3 regions of the Blautia sp. MSK.20.85 genome follow, and region 1 is predicted to be linked to each of the others. Evidence: predicted binding sites of a transcription regulator. Region 1 holds the regulator's gene; each other region holds the start of a gene.
The links. Region 1 encodes Rex, which represses fermentation and respiration genes when NADH is low (regulators of the CRP and FNR family bind a similar motif). Its sites were predicted from a motif close to ATTGTTAANTANTTAACAAT; they were not measured.
Positions count from the first base shown of each region.

Region 2: the regulator Rex is predicted to act here: its motif matches at 1,755-1,774, upstream of pckA (phosphoenolpyruvate carboxykinase (ATP)).
Region 3: the regulator Rex is predicted to act here: its motif matches at 2,823-2,842, upstream of G5B12_RS06105 (L-lactate dehydrogenase).

Region 1 covers NZ_JAAIUN010000003.1:19,372-25,837, reverse strand. Annotated here, with positions in the region: gene alr (alanine racemase) at 1-83, opposite strand, end outside; gene G5B12_RS02340 (bifunctional ADP-dependent NAD(P)H-hydrate dehydratase/NAD(P)H-hydrate epimerase) at 80-1,597, opposite strand; gene G5B12_RS02335 (redox-sensing transcriptional repressor Rex) at 1,659-2,306, opposite strand; gene G5B12_RS02330 (ABC-F family ATP-binding cassette domain-containing protein) at 2,521-4,437, shown strand; gene G5B12_RS02325 (inositol monophosphatase family protein) at 4,483-5,259, opposite strand; gene G5B12_RS02320 (pyridoxamine kinase) at 5,294-6,160, opposite strand; gene pdxR (MocR-like pyridoxine biosynthesis transcription factor PdxR) at 6,253-6,466, shown strand, end outside.
Region 2 covers NZ_JAAIUN010000044.1:2,870-9,335, reverse strand. Annotated here, with positions in the region: gene G5B12_RS15980 (DUF4866 domain-containing protein) at 1-190, shown strand, start outside; gene G5B12_RS15975 (threonine/serine ThrE exporter family protein) at 286-1,584, opposite strand; gene pckA (phosphoenolpyruvate carboxykinase (ATP)) at 1,936-3,540, shown strand; NiCo riboswitch at 3,772-3,959, shown strand; gene G5B12_RS15965 (cation diffusion facilitator family transporter) at 4,164-5,093, shown strand; gene G5B12_RS15960 (hypothetical protein) at 5,403-5,618, shown strand; gene G5B12_RS15955 (rhodanese-like domain-containing protein) at 5,852-6,184, shown strand; gene yfcE (phosphodiesterase) at 6,379-6,466, shown strand, end outside.
Region 3 covers NZ_JAAIUN010000007.1:126,818-133,283, reverse strand. Annotated here, with positions in the region: gene G5B12_RS06110 (Tex family protein) at 1-1,780, opposite strand, end outside; gene G5B12_RS06105 (L-lactate dehydrogenase) at 1,853-2,800, opposite strand; gene G5B12_RS06100 (FMN-binding protein) at 3,199-4,764, opposite strand; gene G5B12_RS06095 (penicillin-binding Tp47 domain C-containing protein) at 4,927-6,466, opposite strand, start outside.

The DNA of each region.
Region 1 (6,466 bases):
TTGACATTTTTATGCATTTCCTCAAAATTGTGAGCAATGGCATCCAGTGATACCAGCGCCTTGACTCTCTCGTATTTTTTCATGATTTTGACTCCTCTTCACATATCGCTAAAGCCCGGGGCAGATATGCGATGATATCTCCCGCCAGCATACTGCGTTTTCCTTTTTCTGCAGCTGCAAGATCACCGCAAAGTCCGTGAAGATAAACACCTAACGCGGCCTTTAAAACCATGGAGGGTTGTTCCTCCGTTTTCAGATACATACATAAGATCCCGGCAAGAAGTCCGGCAAGTACATCCCCGCTTCCTGCAGTTGCCATTCCGGAATTACCGGAAAGATTCAGATAAATATCATCTTTGCCGTCTGTAACAACCGTACATGCATCTTTCTGAACACATACCGTTCCTGTTTCCTTTGCATAATCCACAGCTGTCTGTGCGATTGTTTCCTGAATTTCTCCAATGGATCTGCCGCAGAGCCGGCTCATCTCTCCAATATGAGGAGTCAGGACTACATTCCCGCCCAAAAATTCCTTCCACTGCGGATGCATAGCCAGAAGATTCAGTCCATCCGCATCCAGGATCAGCGGTTTCTTCTCTCTGGCAGCTGCCGTAAGAAACCACTGTGCTCTCTCACGGCTTGCCACCGATGTTCCAAGCCCTGGACCGATGACGATCACGTCACACCAGGAAAGAAGCTGTTCGTTGGATTCTTCGTCAAACCTGCTGCATACCATTGCTTCCGGAAGAAGGATCTGCAAAGGAATCCTGTTCTCTTCCACAGTCTGGATCTTTACCATTCCCGCTCCGGTCCGAAGTGCCGCGCTGGCACTCAAATAAGCAGCACCACACATTCCTGCACTTCCGGTAACAAAAAGTATCTTTCCAAAAGTCCCCTTGTTCCCACCGGGATCACGTTCCGGAAACAGTTTCAGATCTTCTTTCTCCAGACATCTCGCCGATGCTTTTACAGCTTCCTGCTCATAGATCCCAATGTCAGCTATAACGATCTTTCCCGCATACAGCCTTCCCGGATAAAAACAAAGACCTCTTTTCCGGTAACCAAAAGTAACGGTAAGATCGGCACTGAAGGCAATTCCCATTTCCAGGCCAGTATCTCCGTTCACTCCTGATGGGATGTCAACAGCAATTTTTTTCGCCCGGGCACTGTTCATCTCGTGGATGATCTCAGCATAATGTCCCTCGATCGGACGCGCCAGGCCTACGCCAAACACGGCATCTACTATAGTAGTATATTCATCCCAGGCCGGGTTATTCACTTCCGGAACCTGATAACCTGTAGCGATCTTATACTGAAGCAACGTTTCCCTGGTCATTTTTTCTTTGTTTCCGGCCATATAAAATTCAGCCCGAACACCTTTCAGATGAAATAATCTGGCAATGGCAATACCATCTCCTCCGTTATTTCCACTCCCGCATACCACCAGGATCTTCTCGCTCTTCCCAAGATATTTCTCTGTTTCCTCAACTACTTTCAACGCTGCCCGCTCCATCAGAACTTCAGAAGCAACCCCGATCTTGTGGATCGTAGCATTATCCAGCTTCTTCATTTCTTCGCAGGTAACAATTTTTTTCATGCTGCACTTTGCCTCCCCTCTTTAACAGAGAAAGCTGCCGTTTCCGGCAGCCCGCTAAAATTTATTTCTCTACATGTTCCTGCCTGTATTTGCTCAGATTATAAGACAGTGTCATCAGGCTCTCAGAAAGATGCACGTTCTCTACGATCACATCATCCGGTGTCTCAAGATCAAGATGTGCAAAATTCCAGATTGCCTTGATTCCGTTCTCCACCAGAATATCTGCCATTTCCTTGGCCTTATTCTTCGGAAGAGTGAGAATTGCGATCTCTACGTTATTTTCTCTCAGGAAGAATGGAAGTTCGCTGAGCATCTGGATCTCAAGTCCGCGAACCGCAATGCCTTCCAGCACAGGATTTACGTCAAAGATTCCTACCAGCTTAAATCCCCTTTTCTCAAAATCCACATAATTGGCAAGTGCCTGTCCAAGATTACCGGCACCCAGGATGATCATCGGGTGGGCGATATCCAGTCCCAGGATCTTACCGATCTCTGTATAAAGATAATGTACATTATAGCCATACCCCTGCTGCCCGAAACCGCCGAAATTATTAAGATCCTGACGGATCTGAGAAGCTGTGGTATGCATCTTCTTACTTAATTCATTGGAAGAAATACGCTCTACATTGTCTTCCATCAGCTCTCCTAAGTAGCGGTAATAGCGTGGCAGACGCTTAATCACCGCTTTCGAGATTTGTTTTGTCTCCACGATAGTTTCCCTCCTTACTTTACACTAGGTTAATTATACCGAATTGACATTTTCCTGTCAATCAAACTTGTAAGTTATGTACAAATTTCTTCATATTTTTTTAAAAAATTGATTTTTTCTTTGAATTCCTGGCGGTTTCCGTTATAATAAGTGGAGGATTTTCCCTGTTTATTTACTATTCAGGGATAATTCTTTATACAGGAGGACAGTTTTTATGATTTTATCATGTCAGAATATATGCAAAGCTTTTGGCGAAAAAGTAATTTTAAATGATGCATCTTTTCATATTGAAGACCGGGAAAAGGCAGCTCTTATCGGATGTAACGGTGTTGGAAAGACTACTCTTCTTCGTATCATCATGCAGGAGATTTCCGCGGATTCCGGCACGGTAGTACTTGCCCGGGACAAAAATATCGGCTATCTTGCCCAGTACCAGGATATCCACGGACACCATACCATCTACGAAGAGCTTCTTACCACCAAACAGCATATTATCGATATGGAACGCCGTATCCGTAATATGGAGCAGGAAATGAATACCGTAAAAGGCGATGACCTGAACCGCCTGATGGAGACATATACCCGCCTCACCCATCAGTTTGAACTGGAAAACGGCTATGCTTACAAAAGTGAGCTCACCGGTGTCCTGAAGGGTCTTGGTTTCACGGAAGAAGATTACGACAAACAGATCGAGAAACTTTCCGGAGGCCAGAAAACCCGTGTGGCACTTGGAAAGATGCTTCTCTCCAAGCCGGATATCCTTCTTCTGGATGAGCCTACCAACCACCTGGATATGGAAAGCATCTCCTGGCTGGAAACTTATCTTCTGAATTATCCGGGAGCTGTTTTCATCGTTTCCCATGACCGTTATTTTCTGGATAAAGTCGTCACCAAAGTTGTGGAGATCGAAGCCGGACAGACACGTGTCTACAGCGGCAACTACTCCGCCTATGCCCTTAAGAAGGCGCAGCTGCGCGATGCCCAGTACAAGGCGTACTTAAACCAGCAGAGAGATATCAAACATCAGGAAGCAGTCATTGCCAAACTGAAATCTTTTAACCGCGAAAAATCCATCAAGCGTGCAGAAAGCCGCGAGAAGATGCTGGACCGTGTACAGCGTATCGAAAAACCTCTGGAAATCCAGGACCGTATGCGTATTTCCCTGGAACCGCGTGTATTAAGCGGAAATGATGTACTCCATGTGGAGGAACTTTCCAAATCCTTCCCGGGGCAGACCCTGTTTTCTGATATTTCTTTTGATATCAAGAGAGGGGAACGTGTAGCTCTTATCGGCAATAACGGAACCGGAAAAACAACGATGCTGAAGATCATCAACGGACTTATCGAGGCAGATGCCGGCAAGTTTTCCCTGGGTTCCAAAGTTCAGATCGGATATTATGACCAGGAACATCATGTTCTTCATATGGATAAAACTATTTTTCAGGAAATTTCCGACACGTATCCAACTCTTACCGAAACAGAGATCCGAAATATGCTTGCAGCATTCCTCTTTACCGGGGATGATGTATTTAAAGAAATCTCCGCACTTTCCGGTGGAGAAAGAGGTCGTGTTTCTCTTGCCAAGCTGATGCTTTCCGAAGCCAATTTCCTGATCCTGGATGAGCCTACCAACCATCTGGACATTGCTTCCAAGGAAATCCTCGAGGAAGCGCTGGTAAGCTACACCGGTACCGTCCTTTATGTCTCTCACGACCGTTACTTTATCAACCAGACCGCAACCCGGATCATGGAGCTTACCAACCAGGCCGTAGTAAATTACATCGGTGATTATGACTATTATCTGGAGAAAAAAGAAGAGCTGACCAGTGCTTACGCTCCGGGAAGTGACTCTTTGGAAGCGCCATCAGAAGAAAAGGCCGTTTCCGAAAACAAGCTTTCCTGGCAGCAGATGAAAGAAGAACAGGCCAAAAAAAGAAAGCGGGAAGCCGAACTGAAAAAAGTAGAAGCCCGCATTGAAGAACTGGAAACAAGAGACAGCGAAATTGATGAAACCATGGTTCTCCCGGATGTCTGTACTAACGTTGCGGAATGTACCAAACTGAGCCGTGAAAAAGCAGCTATCGCCGAAGAACTGGAAGAACTTTATGAAAAATGGGAAGAGCTGGCCTGATGGTCAGCTCTTTTTGCCGGTTGATCCGGCGCTACATCTGTCCGTTTATAACAGTTCCTTCAGAAGATTCTCTTCAAACTGAGGCACACAGGCAAGAATGTCTTCATTTTTAAGATAAGATGGTTCTTCACCTTTCCAATTCTTTACTACACCGCCGGCTTCACGGAGGATAACTGTTCCCGCGGAATAATCCCAGGGTTTCAGGTCACGTTCAATATATCCATGCTCTCTTCCGCAGGCAACATAACACATGTCAAGTTCTGCAGAACCGGTACGTCGGAAATCCCCGCATTTCATAAAAATGCTGTAAAAAATGGGAAACAGATTTCTGGCTTCCTCTTTTTTATAAGGAGTGGAACCATAGGAAATAACCGCATCACCAAAATCCGGAGTATCCGATACCTGGATCTTTCTGCCATTAAGATAAGCACCTTCCCCTTTTGCCGCCTGGAACATTTCATCAGTAAAAGGATTGTAAACAATTCCAAAAACGATCTCGCCTTTTTCATAAAGTCCCAGTGCCACAGCACTCATATGAAAATCACGGATCAGATTGGTGGTTCCGTCAATAGGATCAAGGATCCAGTAGGTTTCCTCCTTTGAAAGCCCCAGATTCTCTTTCTCTTCCGCGATCAGGGAAATTTCCGGAAAAACCTTTCCAAGTTCTTCTTTCAGAAAGTTCTGTACAGCCAGATCTACATTTGTCACATAATTGGCAGCACCTTTTATCATCACTTCTTCCTCATCCATCTCTTTCAGGATAAGATCTTTTGTCTGTTTTACAAGATCTGCCACTTTTTTCTGTTCTTCTGCAGAAATCATTCTATTTCCTCCTTCACCATAAGCCATTTCTGATCTAACGGATCAGTCTGCCAAGCTGCTGTTCGAAACATACACCATCATTACGGTCTGTTCCCTCTTCCACTGCGTCCCGGATAGAAGCAGAGATAAAATCCACTGCCATGTTTACACAGTTTTCCATAGGATATCCCTTCACCAGCCCCGCACTGAGTACAGAGGCAAAAAGATCTCCGGTACCGGAATAACTGCCACCTGTTTTCCCGGCGAATACCCAGGAGCACTTTTCTTTTTCCAGAACAAGATTTCCCATTTTCAGTGGCTCGTCCTCTTCCCGGTGATCCACTCCGGTGATCACGACCGCAGGAAGAGAAAATCTCTTTGCAAGTCTGTATCCGGTTTCCCTGATCTGTGCCAGCCGTTCCTCACCGGAAAAACTCTGAAATTCCTTCCAGATTTCTTCCATTTTATTTTTCCCATAAAGAAGGAGCAATGCTTCTGTCAGATTTGGGGTGATCACATAGGAACGTCTGGCCAGTTCCCGAAATCTGCTGCAAAGTTCTTCTGTATAGATGGGATAAACTGCTCCGTCATCTCCCATTACCGGATCTGTCAGGATCAGCGTATCCTCTCCTGCAAATGTATCAATAAATTTCAGGATCTTATCGGCCTGTTTCTCATCCGAGAGAAATCCCGTGTAAATTCCGTCCGGAACAAATCCTCGTTTTTTCCATTCTTCCATATATGGAGCCATATGTTCTGTAAAATCTTCACAGAAATAGGTTTCATAGCCTGTCTGATTACTTAAAACAGCGGTGGGAAACGGACATGCCTGCACTCCCATCACCGAGATCACGGGAATTGCCGCTGTCAGCGAGCACTTTCCCAGCCCGGAAAGATCATTGATCACTGCTATTTTCTTCATCTCACTTCTCCAGTCTTGAGTTTTTTTCTGTATTATTATAGAATGAATTGTCAGGTTTACGCAATCATTTTTGGAAGGAAATTATCATACCTATGTTAAATATATCCACAGAACACAAAAAAGAACATCTCTACCTGGAGGTTTATCATTATTACCGGAAACTGATCATGGAAGAACGTCTTCTTCCGGGCAGCAAAATGCCATCACTCCGTAAATGCGCCCAGGAACTGAAATTAAGCCGTACCACTATAGAAAATGCATATCTTCAGCTTGCGGCAGACGGTTATATCATTGCCAGGGCACAGA
Region 2 (6,466 bases), on a different contig from region 1:
TGCGGCTGTATGGGATATCATGATGGCAATTCAGAAGAAGCTTCCAAGAGCTTTTGTGTATTATGGGCAGGATTCTGTGGAGGATGGTGGCAAACGTTATGACGGACTGGGAGTTTTTCTACCCATCCATAAATTTGCGGACCGCCTGGAAAAAATGATCGGGATCGCTGATGAGATCGTAATGAAATAGAGTGTATAAAAAAGGACTGCTTTTGTATTGCTCCGGTTATCAGAAAGATAGCTGATGACCGGAAGCTACAGAAAGCAGTCCTTTTTGTATGCCCATCAGGTGCAGTAGCGGAACATTTTGTCCGTAAGGATCCTGGCGAAAATAAGGCCCAGGGGAAGAGCAACGATGATCAGGATCGCAGCTGCAAACCAGGAGGCGGAAACATTCAGGGACATGATCCCCAGATTGTAGATCGCCCGGTAGAGATAAAGTCCGGGAACCATGATCACAATGGATGGCACGGTAATGGAAATCCTGGGATATCCCACTTTTGTTTTAATGAGGGAGGCCAGAAGTCCGGCTGTCAGTGCTCCGAAAAAAGCCGCGGCAGCAGGTGGGAAACCGGCAAGATCAACAAGCTCCAGACGTAAAGTGTTGGACAGTGCGCCGATGAAGGCGGCAGCTGCGGCTAGACGGACAGGGCTGTTGAACATGACCGAAAAGCCGAATACCCCGCAGAAGCTTGCCAGAAGCCGGAACAGGATCCTCTGAGCTGCCGAAAGCTCCAGAGGCAGGAAATCTACAGGCTTCAGATGAAGAAGCAGTGCCATCAGCCAGGCAGAGACAGCAGCCACCATTACAACAATAATGGCGTAGGCCAGTCGTTCCAGACCGGAACGCATATCCAGCTTGGCAAGGTCGATCCCGCTTGTGATAAACGGAAAGCCCGGAATGATAAACAGCATGGAACAGATGTATCCGGCCTCATGCTGGACGGAAATGTGGAACAGAAGCTCTGCCAGCTTCAGGAAGCCTGCATATACAAGACAGGCTGAGGAAACAGAAACTGCAATGCACATAAACAGAGTAAAATGATGCTTGCCAAGCTTGCAGCGGATGGCGTTTCCGATGCCTGCGCCTGCAAAAGCCAGGATCATTTCCAGCGGGCCACCGCCCAGAAGAAAAGTAAATGCACCACAGGCCAGTGCAGAAGCTAGTCCCAGGGCGGCAGGGGAATAAAGCCCGTGGATCCGCTCGATCTCATCTAACTGACTGTGCAGTGCTTCACCGCTCATATGGATACCCTCCGCAGGAAAATCACTGACAAAATGTTCCAGCCTGTTCAGTCTGGAAGTATTTACGCCGGTGGTAGTCAGACTAAGTGCATGGGAAAAACTGCTCTCACCGTCAAAGCAGGTGTAGCTTATGGACATCAGTCCGATATCTGCGGAGCAGGTGATACCAAGTGCTTCTGACAATGTATTCATGGAACTCCGTACCCGCCAAGCACCGGTCCCACAGGAGAGAAGCATCATGCCTGTACGGCCGATCAGGGAAGCTTTTTCGGAAAGAGAAGCCTCGGTGATGGGCTGGCTGTTCCTGGCGCTTACGTAGTTGTGCCAGGGGATTTTCATATGATTACGTTTAACCGGAATATCTGACACAGAAATCACTTCTTTCTATATATTAAAATCATATAGTTGCTATTATAAATATATATAATAACTATAATCAGATATATTGTAGCCATTATTCTGAAAAAGTCAAGTATAGATGGAGTAAAATCTGACAGTACCAAAACGTCACTGTTAAAGATTTATCATTTTTTTGCGGAAAATGAATTTTTTTGGTTGCTTTTACGTACAATTTATGTATAATTGTGGATAGGGATGTTGGAATGACCAATTCCTATGGCAGGATGACGAGAACCTGCAAGAGTAGGTGGCTATCATAATTACTATTAAAGAAGAGAGGTAAATGTTAAGATGGCAAAAATCGATTTAACAAAGTATGGTATTACCGGAACAACTGAGATCGTGTACAATCCTTCTTACGAGACATTATTCGAGGAAGAGACCAAACCAGAGCTTGAGGGATTTGAGAAAGGTCAGGTCAGCGAGCTTGGTGCTGTCAACGTAATGACAGGTATCTACACAGGACGTTCCCCTAAAGACAAATATATCGTTATGGATGAGAACTCCAAAGACACAGTTTGGTGGACATCCGATGAGTACAAAAACGATAACCATCCGGCAACTCAGGAAGCATGGGCTGCAGTTAAAGATCTTGCTAAGAAAGAGCTTTCCAACAAGAGACTTTTCGTAGTAGATGCATTCTGCGGAGCTAACAAAGATACACGTATGGCTATCCGTTTCATCGTTGAGGTTGCTTGGCAGGCACACTTCGTAACAAACATGTTCATTCAGCCAACAGCTGAGGAGCTTGAGAACTTTGAGCCAGATTTCGTTGTTTACAACGCATCCAAGGCTAAAGTTGAGAACTACAAAGAGCTGGGTCTTAACTCTGAGACAGCTGTAATGTTCAACATTACAAGCCGTGAGCAGGTTATCGTAAATACATGGTACGGCGGAGAGATGAAGAAAGGTATGTTCTCCATGATGAACTACTATCTGCCGCTTAAGGGCATCGCTTCCATGCACTGCTCTGCAAACACAGACCTTAACGGAGAGAACACAGCAATCTTCTTCGGTCTTTCCGGAACAGGTAAAACAACACTTTCCACAGATCCTAAGCGTCTCCTGATCGGTGATGACGAGCACGGCTGGGATGACAACGGAGTATTCAACTTCGAGGGTGGATGCTACGCTAAGGTTATCAACCTTGACAAAGAGTCTGAGCCGGACATCTACAATGCGATCAAGAGAAACGCTCTTCTTGAGAACGTAACACTTGATAAAGATGGAAAGATCGACTTCGCTGACAAGAGCGTAACAGAGAACACACGTGTTTCCTACCCGATCAACCACATCGAGAACATCGTTCGCCCGGTATCTTCTGCACCGGCAGCTAAAGAAGTTATCTTCCTGTCCGCAGATGCATTCGGCGTACTTCCTCCAGTATCTATCCTGACACCGGAGCAGACACAGTACTACTTCCTTTCCGGATTCACAGCTAAACTTGCTGGTACAGAGCGTGGAATCACAGAGCCTACTCCTACATTCTCCGCTTGCTTCGGACAGGCATTCCTTGAGCTTCACCCGACAAAATATGCTGAGGAGCTCGTTAAGAAAATGGAGAAGAGCGGTGCGAAAGCATACCTCGTTAACACAGGATGGAACGGAACTGGAAAACGTATCTCCATCAAAGATACTCGTGGTATCATCGATGCTATCCTTGACGGATCTATTCTTAAAGCTCCGACAAAGAAGATCCCATTCTTCAACTTCGAGGTTCCGACAGAGCTTCCAGGCGTAGATCCTGCAATCCTTGACCCACGTGACACATATGCAGACGCTGCAGAGTGGGAGACAAAGGCTAAAGATCTTGCTGCAAGATTCGTTAAGAACTTTGTTAAATATGAAGGAAATGCTGCTGGTAAAGCACTCGTTGCTGCTGGCCCGCAGGCATAATCGATCATTCCAACTGAATACAGATCGTAGATTTGACCGGGAGTGGATTTATCCGCTCCCGGTTTTATAATATCTGTAATACCTTAAAATCCTACTATAAAATATAAAAAATCTTTGGCTTGACTAACAGATGGTGCAAGGTGTATCCTTTCTGGGAAGTCAAGCGGAAGACCCGCAAGACTGTAAAAATTCTCTTTGCACTGCATTACATTCGAACAGGATGCGAGATCAACAGTACAAACTGAGCAGGCGACGCCATTCAGAAACAGAGTATTTATCTGAGGGCGTGGGGCCGGGCCGCAGGAAGCGGCAGCGGATATGGATTTGAACGCAAATTGTGAAACAATTGCATTCATGAATATGTAGTGAAGCGGAAGATGAGTATCCGCTTTACTTTCAGACATATCTGCGGGACAGTGTATGTTTCGCAGGTATGTCTTTTTTACTGCAAAAATATGGATGGAACAGAAGGTAGAAACTGGGAGATCCCTATGTAGATAAGAAAGAACACCGGCGGAAATCGCAGTTCAGCGAGTAGTGAAAGAACCGCCGGTTTTTTCACGGAAAATGTTGTGCCATAAGAAAGACCAGAATCATATGCTAATCAAAAGGAGGTCCTGTTTATGGAACACACAAAAAACGAAACGATTATACACGACACAGATAAAGAAAGCTCATGGGAACAGCAGACGGCGATGAAGGTGTCCGGGATCAGTATCCTGGTAAATCTGCTGTTATCCATATTTAAACTTATCGCCGGTATTGCGGCGCATTCCGGAGCGATGATTTCTGATGCGATCCATTCTGCATCCGATGTGGGAAGTACTTTTATTGTTATCATCGGTGTCCATCTTTCTGCAAAAAAATCGGACAAGGAGCATCAGTACGGACATGAGAGAATGGAGTGCGTTTCTTCCATTGTTCTTGCGGGGATGCTGCTTGTAACAGGTCTTGGCATCGGCATTACCGGTGTCCGTGATATTGTAAAAAGTACATCCGGCGGAACGATCGCCATCCCTGGAACCCTTGCGCTGATCGCGGCAGTGGTATCCATCGTGACAAAAGAGTGGATGTTCTGGTACACAAGAGGTGCTGCGAAGAAGATCAATTCCGGAGCACTGATGGCAGATGCATGGCATCACCGCTCTGATGCACTTTCCTCTATCGGAGCCTTTGTGGGTATCTTCGGAGCAAGACTGGGATACCCCATCCTGGATCCTGTTGCCAGTATCGTGATCTGCTTTATGATCGCCAAAGCTGCGATCGATATTTTCAGGGATGCTATTGACAAGATGGTAGATCACTCCTGTGATGCAAAAACCGAAGAATCGATGCGCCGTGAGATCCTCAAGGTGCCGGGCGTCAGAAGAGTGGATCTTCTTCGAACCCGCCTTTTCGGATCCAAAATGTACGTGGATATCGAGATCGCGGCGGCAGGAGAAATATCCCTCAACGATGCACATGATATTGCGGAAAATGTGCATCATACCATCGAAGATAAATTCAAAGACGTAAAGCACTGCATGGTGCATGTGAACCCCATCAATGGATAAAAAACAGGCCGCCGGAACGACAATGATAAGGTCGTTCCGGCGGCCTGTTCTTTGCATAGAGAAACACCCGGTAGGGGAGCTACCGGGTGTTTCGAGGGGAGTATAAATAATTAAATAAGGGGTTATGTAAAAAAAATTTTTGAAGGGTAAATTCTTTTTACAAGAATGATTATAATATAAACTGGAAAAAAAAGCAATATCATTTTGGCGAATAATCTCCAAACTTTTTGGGATACTATTTCCTGTAATAAAAAGCGGCAGAAAGCTTCAGAAAGCCGCAAAAATCAACTTCATCAGGAGGTAATTCAAATGGCGAAAAATTACGAAACAGACAGAAATGAGTCCAATTATGCGGGAAAAAATTACGGGGAAAGTGATTCCAGAAACTGCGGAAAAAACAGTTCCAGAAACAGCTCCAGAAATTCTTCTAAAAACAGTTCCAAAAACAGCTACGGCAACAGTTACGGAAACAAAACATCCGACGAGTACGATTCAGAGAAAGACAGAGAGTCCGACAGATACTAGATATTCAGGGTAAGTGATCCGGAAGATACTAGGCATAGGATCAATACGCAATAAGCAGAAGCACCATTTTTATGCGGTACAGGATCCATCAGTCAGTTGGCCGGATCATACAGAAAAAATCGGAAAAAAAGCGGGAAAAAGTCAGAGCTGGCTTTCTCCCGCTTCCATACATATAAGGGAACATTCCTACAGAAGCTTCCATATAATATAGCAAAAAGAGGAGAGATTTTTCCATGTTTCAGATCGAAACCATCTCTGCAAAAATGCTAGATTATTATGTGGAGCGCAGTGACGCGGTTATCATAGATCTCCGGGACCCGGTCTCCTACAAAAAGGGACATGTCCGGAACGCAGTAAACATTCCATACCATGAGCTGGAAGAATATCTTGAGAAAAAACAGGATCAGAGGTACCAGTTTCCAAAAGATAAGATCCTGATACTATACTGTGACCGCGGTGGTGCCAGCATGCAGGCCGCCCGGAGCCTGGCAAGAGCGGGCTGCCGCACCCGGTCTGTGATCGGCGGATTTGCAGCCTACAGAGGCCGGAATCTTGTAAGCGGATAAAACAGAGTAATAGATCAGAGGAAACGGGAAATCGCAGGGCGGCATCGAAACGGAATCACTGTTCGTTCCGTGACCAGCATCGAAGGGGATTACGAATGCATGACTGGCAATGGCTTGTGCTTGTATTTTAAAGGAAATCATGATAATGTAAAGAACAGGAATAAAAATGACACAAACCACAAGGAGAAAAGATTATGAAATATATGTTCGCGTCCGATGTACATGGTTCGGCATACTACTGCCGGAAAATGCTGGAAGCATATGACGAAGAGAAGGCGGAGA
Region 3 (6,466 bases), on a different contig from region 1:
CGCGGATCTGTCTGGAAATGCCAGTAAGTTTACGCTCTGCCACATCTTCCGGTGTGTAGCCAAGTTTTTCCAGGAGTTTTTTGGCTGCGTCGTAGCTCTCCGGATGGACACTGGTTGCATCCAGAGGATTTTTGCCCCCTGTGATCCGTGTGAAACCTGCACACTGCTCAAAAGCTTTCGGTCCCAGCTTGGCAACTTTCAGAAGTTCTCTTCTTGTCTGGAAACGGCCGTTTTCTTCACGGTAAGTGACGATATTTTTTGCGATGGTTTTGCTGATTCCGGAAATGTATTCCAAAAGGGATGCGGATGCGGTATTCAGATCCACGCCGACTTTATTAACACAGTCTTCTACAACGCCGTTCAATGCTTCGCCAAGCTTCTTCTGGTTCATGTCATGCTGATACTGGCCCACACCGATGGATTTCGGGTCGATCTTTACAAGCTCTGCCAGCGGGTCCTGAACACGTCTTGCGATGGATGCGGCACTTCTCTGTCCCACATCGAAATTCGGGAACTCTTCTGTTGCAAGCTTGCTTGCAGAATATACGGAAGCTCCTGCCTCGTTGGTGATCACATACTGAACTTTTTCCGGGATTTCCTTAAGAAGTTCCACGATGATCTGCTCGGACTCTCTGGATGCGGTTCCGTTTCCTACGGAAATCAGGGTCACGTGATATTTGCTGATGAGTTTTTTGAGGGTTTCCTTGGCTGCACGGATCTTGTTCTCGTTGGTAGGCGCTGTTGGATAGATCACTGTAGTATCCAGAACTTTTCCGGTTGGATCTACCACTGCAAGCTTACATCCCGTACGGAACGCCGGGTCCCATCCAAGAACTACCTGCCCCGCAATTGGAGGCTGCATGAGAAGCTGCTCCAGGTTTTTGCCAAAGACATGGATAGCACCGTCTTCTGCTGCCTCTGTAAGGGCACTTCGGATTTCACGCTCAATGGCCGGTCCGATGAGACGTTTGTAGCTGTCCTCAATGGCTTCTTTCAGCACCGGTGTGGTATTGGGATTGTCGCGGACGATCACCTGTTTCTCCAGATAGCGGATGATCTCTTCCTCAGGTGCAAGGATCTTTACAGTGAGGAATTTCTCTTTCTCACCACGGTTCAGGGCAAGGACACGATGGCCGGCAAGCTTCTTCACCGGCTCCTCGAAATCATAATACATCTCGTATACGGACTGCTCTTTCTCATCTCTCGCAACGGAACAGATCGTTCCTTTATCCATGGTTCTTTTACGGATGCTGATACGGTAGTCTGCCTCATCAGAAATATGTTCCGCAAGGATATCCCTGGCGCCGCTGATGGCTTCTTCCACAGTTTTGACTTCTTTCTCTTCTGAAAGAAATGCTTTCGCCTCTTCCTCAAGAGGTTTCTTCGTCATCTGAAGAAGAATGATATCCGCCAGCGGTCCCAGGCCTTTTTCCCTGGCAATGATAGCTCTTGTACGGCGTTTCGGCCGATATGGGCGGTAAAGATCTTCTACCACTACAAGTGTCTGCGCTGCCTCGATCTGTTTCTTCAGTTCCGGAGTCAGCTTGCCCTGTTCCTCGATGCTTCCGAGAACCTGGGCTTTTTTGTCCTCAAGGTTTCTTAAATAGGCAAGTCTTTCGTTAAGGTTACGAAGCTGTTCGTCATTGAGTGTACCGGTTGCTTCTTTGCGGTATCTGGAAATAAAAGGAATGGTGCAGCCTTCGTCGATCAGTTTGACTGCTGCCTCGACCTGCCATTTCTCAACGTTCAATTCTCTGGTAATTACCTGAATAATATCCATTTTTATCTTTCTCCCGTTGTTTCAAATTTGCCTGAGGCTGCATTTCCCTCTTTACACAGCTTCTGACATTTATCAAAGATCAATCTGTGCGATCACGTCCTTCAGAGCATTGGCGCTTGCATGAAGCTTCTCTGTCTCCTCCTCGGTCAGCGGAACACGAACGATACGTTTTACACCTTCCGGTCCGATAGAAGCCATGGTACTAAGACATACGTCTTCAACACCGTACTCTCCGTGAAGCATGGTTGATACACTGACTATTGTATCAGATGCTGCAAGAAGAAGCGAGCAAAGTCTGCAAACAGATACGGCTACCGCATAAAATGTAGCACCCTTCTTGGCGATCACAGTTGATCCTGAAGTATGAACATACTCCAGAACCTCTTCTCTGTCAAGTGGCTGCAGATCTTTCTGATCCTCATGAACGATCTTGTCAAACTCATCAAGGGTCGCACCTGCAACAAAGGCTCTGGACCACGGTACAAAGGAAGTATCTCCATGCTCTCCGAATACATAGGCGTGGATGTTTTTCTCAGATACACCGTAGTGCTGAGAAAGTCTGCAGCGGAGACGGGCCGTATCCAGGGCGGTTCCGGAACCAAGGATCTGATTTTCCGGCAGTCCGGAAAGCTTTGCAAATGCATAAGTCATAACATCACATGGATTACTTACGATAATATAAAGCGCTTTGGGAGCCACCTTTACGATCTCCGGAGTAATACTCTTCATAATGTTGACGTTGGTCTGTGTCAGCTCGATGCGAGTCTGTCCCGGTTTTCTGGCAATACCGGAAGTGATGATCACAATGTCAGAATCTGCAGCATCCGGGTAATCTCCTGCCACGATGGAGATCGGCTCACGGAAACTGGTTCCCTGCTCAATATCCATAACCTCACCTTCAGCCTTATCTTTGTTAATATCGATCAGAACGATCTCTGATGCAATACTCCTCTGTGATAAGGTATAAGCGATAGTTGCTCCTACACTTCCTGCTCCGATGATCGTAATTTTACTGCTCATGTTTGTTCTCCTTTCAGCGTTGTTTGTCACATAAATAACGATTTTAATTGTATCTACTCAAACATAACATAAAACATTGGTGTACGCAATAAAATTATGACTGGATTTTTTAATGGATTTTGCGTTAATTATTGATGTAATTCAAAATTCTTTTTGTATATTCTGTATTTTTATATATTATTCTGTGCATTTATATGTTATTTTTTTGTCGATACAAGAGTAAAAAAGTGGATTATGCGTTTATATATAGATGCAAAAACCCCGGGAACTTCCTGGATTTTGTGAAGTTCCCGGGGACTTTGACTTAGATCAAGAGTATTGGTTATAGTCAAGCAGATATTCGCAATCCGCATTCGCTACTTGCTCATAACCGAATAACTGCTTTGCAGTTAATTCGGTTATTTTTTTGCCTGTGCAAGTGCTTTCTGCGCTGCTCCGAGAATGCCCTCGGATGAGAGTGTCGCACCACTGACAGTATCAATACCATCTGCAGTCTGGTTTGCCATAATCTGCGGATAAATGGTATTCCATGCCTCATTAAAGAATTCCGGAGTATCATTATTCGTCTGTGTAATCTCAACAATCTGACCTCCGGAGATGGTTACGGTCAGTCTTGTTTTGCCACCATATCCAAAAGCTGAGCCCTGATAAGTTCCGTCATTATACATTCCTGCAGGGGTCGGTTCCGGATCTTCGGTAGGCTCCGGTGTTACATCAGGATTCTCCGGATCTGGAGTCGGTGTTACATTTGGGTCATCCGGATCGGTTGTAGGTTCCGGTGTTGCCGTTGGAACCGGAGTTGCGGTCGGCTTCGGCGTTGCCGTTGGTTTCGGTGTTGCCGTTGGCTTTGGTGTCGGTTTCTTTGTCGGAGTTGGAGTTACTTTCTTTCCATATTCTGGATTAAGCGCAGACTTCAGAGCCTTTTTCACAGCATTCAGAATTCCGTTGGAGGAGTAGGTTGCTCCGCTGACGGTATCAATATCGTCTACATAATTCGTTCCCACAATCTGCTCTTCCAGCACACTCCACGCTTTTTCAAAAAACATCGGAGTATCTGAGTTTTCCTGTTTTACCGCTGTGATGATTCCATCCTTGATGGTTACGGTCACTTTTACATCTCCGCTGTAACCTTTTGCGGATGCTTTGTATGTACCATCCAGATATTTTTTCGGACTGTCAGGATCTGGATTTGCAGTTGGCTTTGGTTTCTTTGAAGGGGCTTTTGTTGGCGTTGGTGTGGAGGTTGCCACAGGTGCAGGGGTGACCTGCTGGCTGCTTCCATCTGCCGCTGCCTGGGATAACGCATTCTGTACTGCCTGGATAATTCCGTTGGAAGAATAGGTTGCTCCGCTGACTGCATCTACATTTGGTGTATTTCCCGCGATCATTTTGCTGATCACTCCCTGGGCAGATGCAAAATAAGAAGCAGTCTCCCCGGATGCATCCAGAATATCGATCGCCGCGATCCTTCCTCCGCTGATTGTTACACGCACACGAATGGTTCCTCCGAATCCGGTTCCGGTTCCTTCGTAAACTCCGTCTTTATATCCATTGGCCGGAACATCTGCCACCGGTGTCTGAGTAGATCCTTGGCCGGCTGCACCGCCACTGTTTTTTGCAGATTCTGATACAGTTCTTTTTCCTGAACTTTTTTTTGCTGCTGTTTTTTTCGTACTTTTTTTTGATGTGGTTTTCTTTGGCGTACTGCTCTTTTTGTTGTCTGCCGTGCTGGCGCCGGAAACAGAAGTTTCCTCTTCATATCCGAAATATTTTTCCAGTTCGGACGCAGACATTACCGTCGAATCTGCCTTCGGGACAGATTCCGTACTTTCATCAGAGCCCTGTGCTTTTATACCTGAAAATACAAGTGCCGCAATGACAGCAGCTGCAGGGATCAGTTTTGGCCAGGGTACTTTGGGTGTGCCATTTTCAGCTGGCTTTTTGTCTTTTAAATCTTTTTCCATAATTCTTTTTCTCCCCTCTTTTTGTGCGGCTTCTGTCAGGTATATGCTCTTTACGGCGTTTCCGGTCATTTTCCGAACCGCCACAGAAAATGAGCAGACCTCTGCCGCAGATATTTCCGTATACCTGCGGCAGAGGTTCCTACTCTTTGATGAACCGTTGTATTATTTAACAGTTACCACAAATTTCTTTGTAATTCCGTTGCATTTAACTGTGATGGTTGCTTTACCTTTGCTGATTCCTTTTACAACACCTTTGCCTGTTACGGTTGCAACTTTCTTGTTGCTGGTTGTGTATGTAACAGTGGATACTGGTGTTGCTTTGGATCTGATGGTTGTTGTTTTTCCTTTTGCAATTGTTGCAGAGGATTTTGTAAGTGTAAAGGTCGGGTTCTTAACTGTCAGCTTGTAGGTTGCTTTCAGTTTTCCGCTTGTTGCTGTGATCGTTACAGTTCCGGCTTTGATTCCCTTTACGGTACCTGTCTTGCTGTTTACTGTTGCGATCTTTGTATTGCTGCTCTTGTATGTTACAGAAGATACTCCGGCCAGTGTTGCTTTTACAGTGGCTGTTTTTCCTTTGTAAACAACTGCAGATTTCTTTGCGAATTTTACAGATGGAGCTTTTACAGTTACTTTGCAGGTTGCTGTTGCGTTTCCACAAGTTGCTGTGATCACTGCTGTTCCGGCTTTCACACCTTTTACAACACCTGTGCTGCTTACTGTCGCAACTGCATTGTTGCTGGTTGTATAAGTTACTGTTTTAGCTGCATCATTGGAAGTTGTTTTCAGAGAAGCTGTTTTTCCTGTGTAAACAGTTGCTGATGTTTTGTCAAGAGTAACTGTCACTTTTACAAGTGCTGCCTCTGCGGCTTTAAGATGCTCAAGTGCCTCGTCAACTTCTGCCTGTGTTGCGTCTTCTCTTGCAAGAAGCTCCTCTGCCTCCTGAAGCTCTGTCTGCATTGCTGTCCAGGATTCTTTTGTATAATCGTTTTCCGCAAGTGCTTTTGCTGTTTCGACCTCTTTTGTAAGAGCTGTTGTGTCTGCCGGATTTTCCGCTGGTTTTACAATATTTGCATCTGTAGCCTGTACTACAAAGCTGTAGTCTGCATAGCCAAGTGCATATACGGTCAGTCTCCAGTATCCGGTTCCGTCTGTTCCTTCCGGAAGCTGGCATCTTAAAGAATCGGTAAGTCCAAGCTGGATTCCCATGGCTTTATGCATCCAGTTATCTGCCGCAAACTTGGTTCCGAAAGATCTCAGCACCTTTGTTCCTGTAGCGTCATCTCCACAGTAATCCCAACGTACTGCCTGCATGTTTGCTCCAAGATCTCCGTATCCGTCTCCTGTAATATCTACACGGAGGAATTCTCCGTAGCTTCCGCTTGCATCTTTTACAGTCGGTGTTACATTTGTCGCTGTTTTCTGAGCCTGATCCTTGATTCCGGAATCTGCTCCTGTTTTTCTTGCCTCAAATGTAAAGCTGTCGCCGTTTTTCACTGCATATTTCAGACCGTTGGTATCTGCTGTTACTGCTGCTGTTGCTGTATAGGCGCTCAGCTGTACCTCACCATATCCACCTTCCAGTACACCATCATTGGTAACTACGTTGTATTTCTGGCAAAATGCTGCATAATCTTCTGTTCTTACAGCAACCGGAACGTATTTCAGGCCATATACTTCATAATGATCCATATCTACGGTTGTT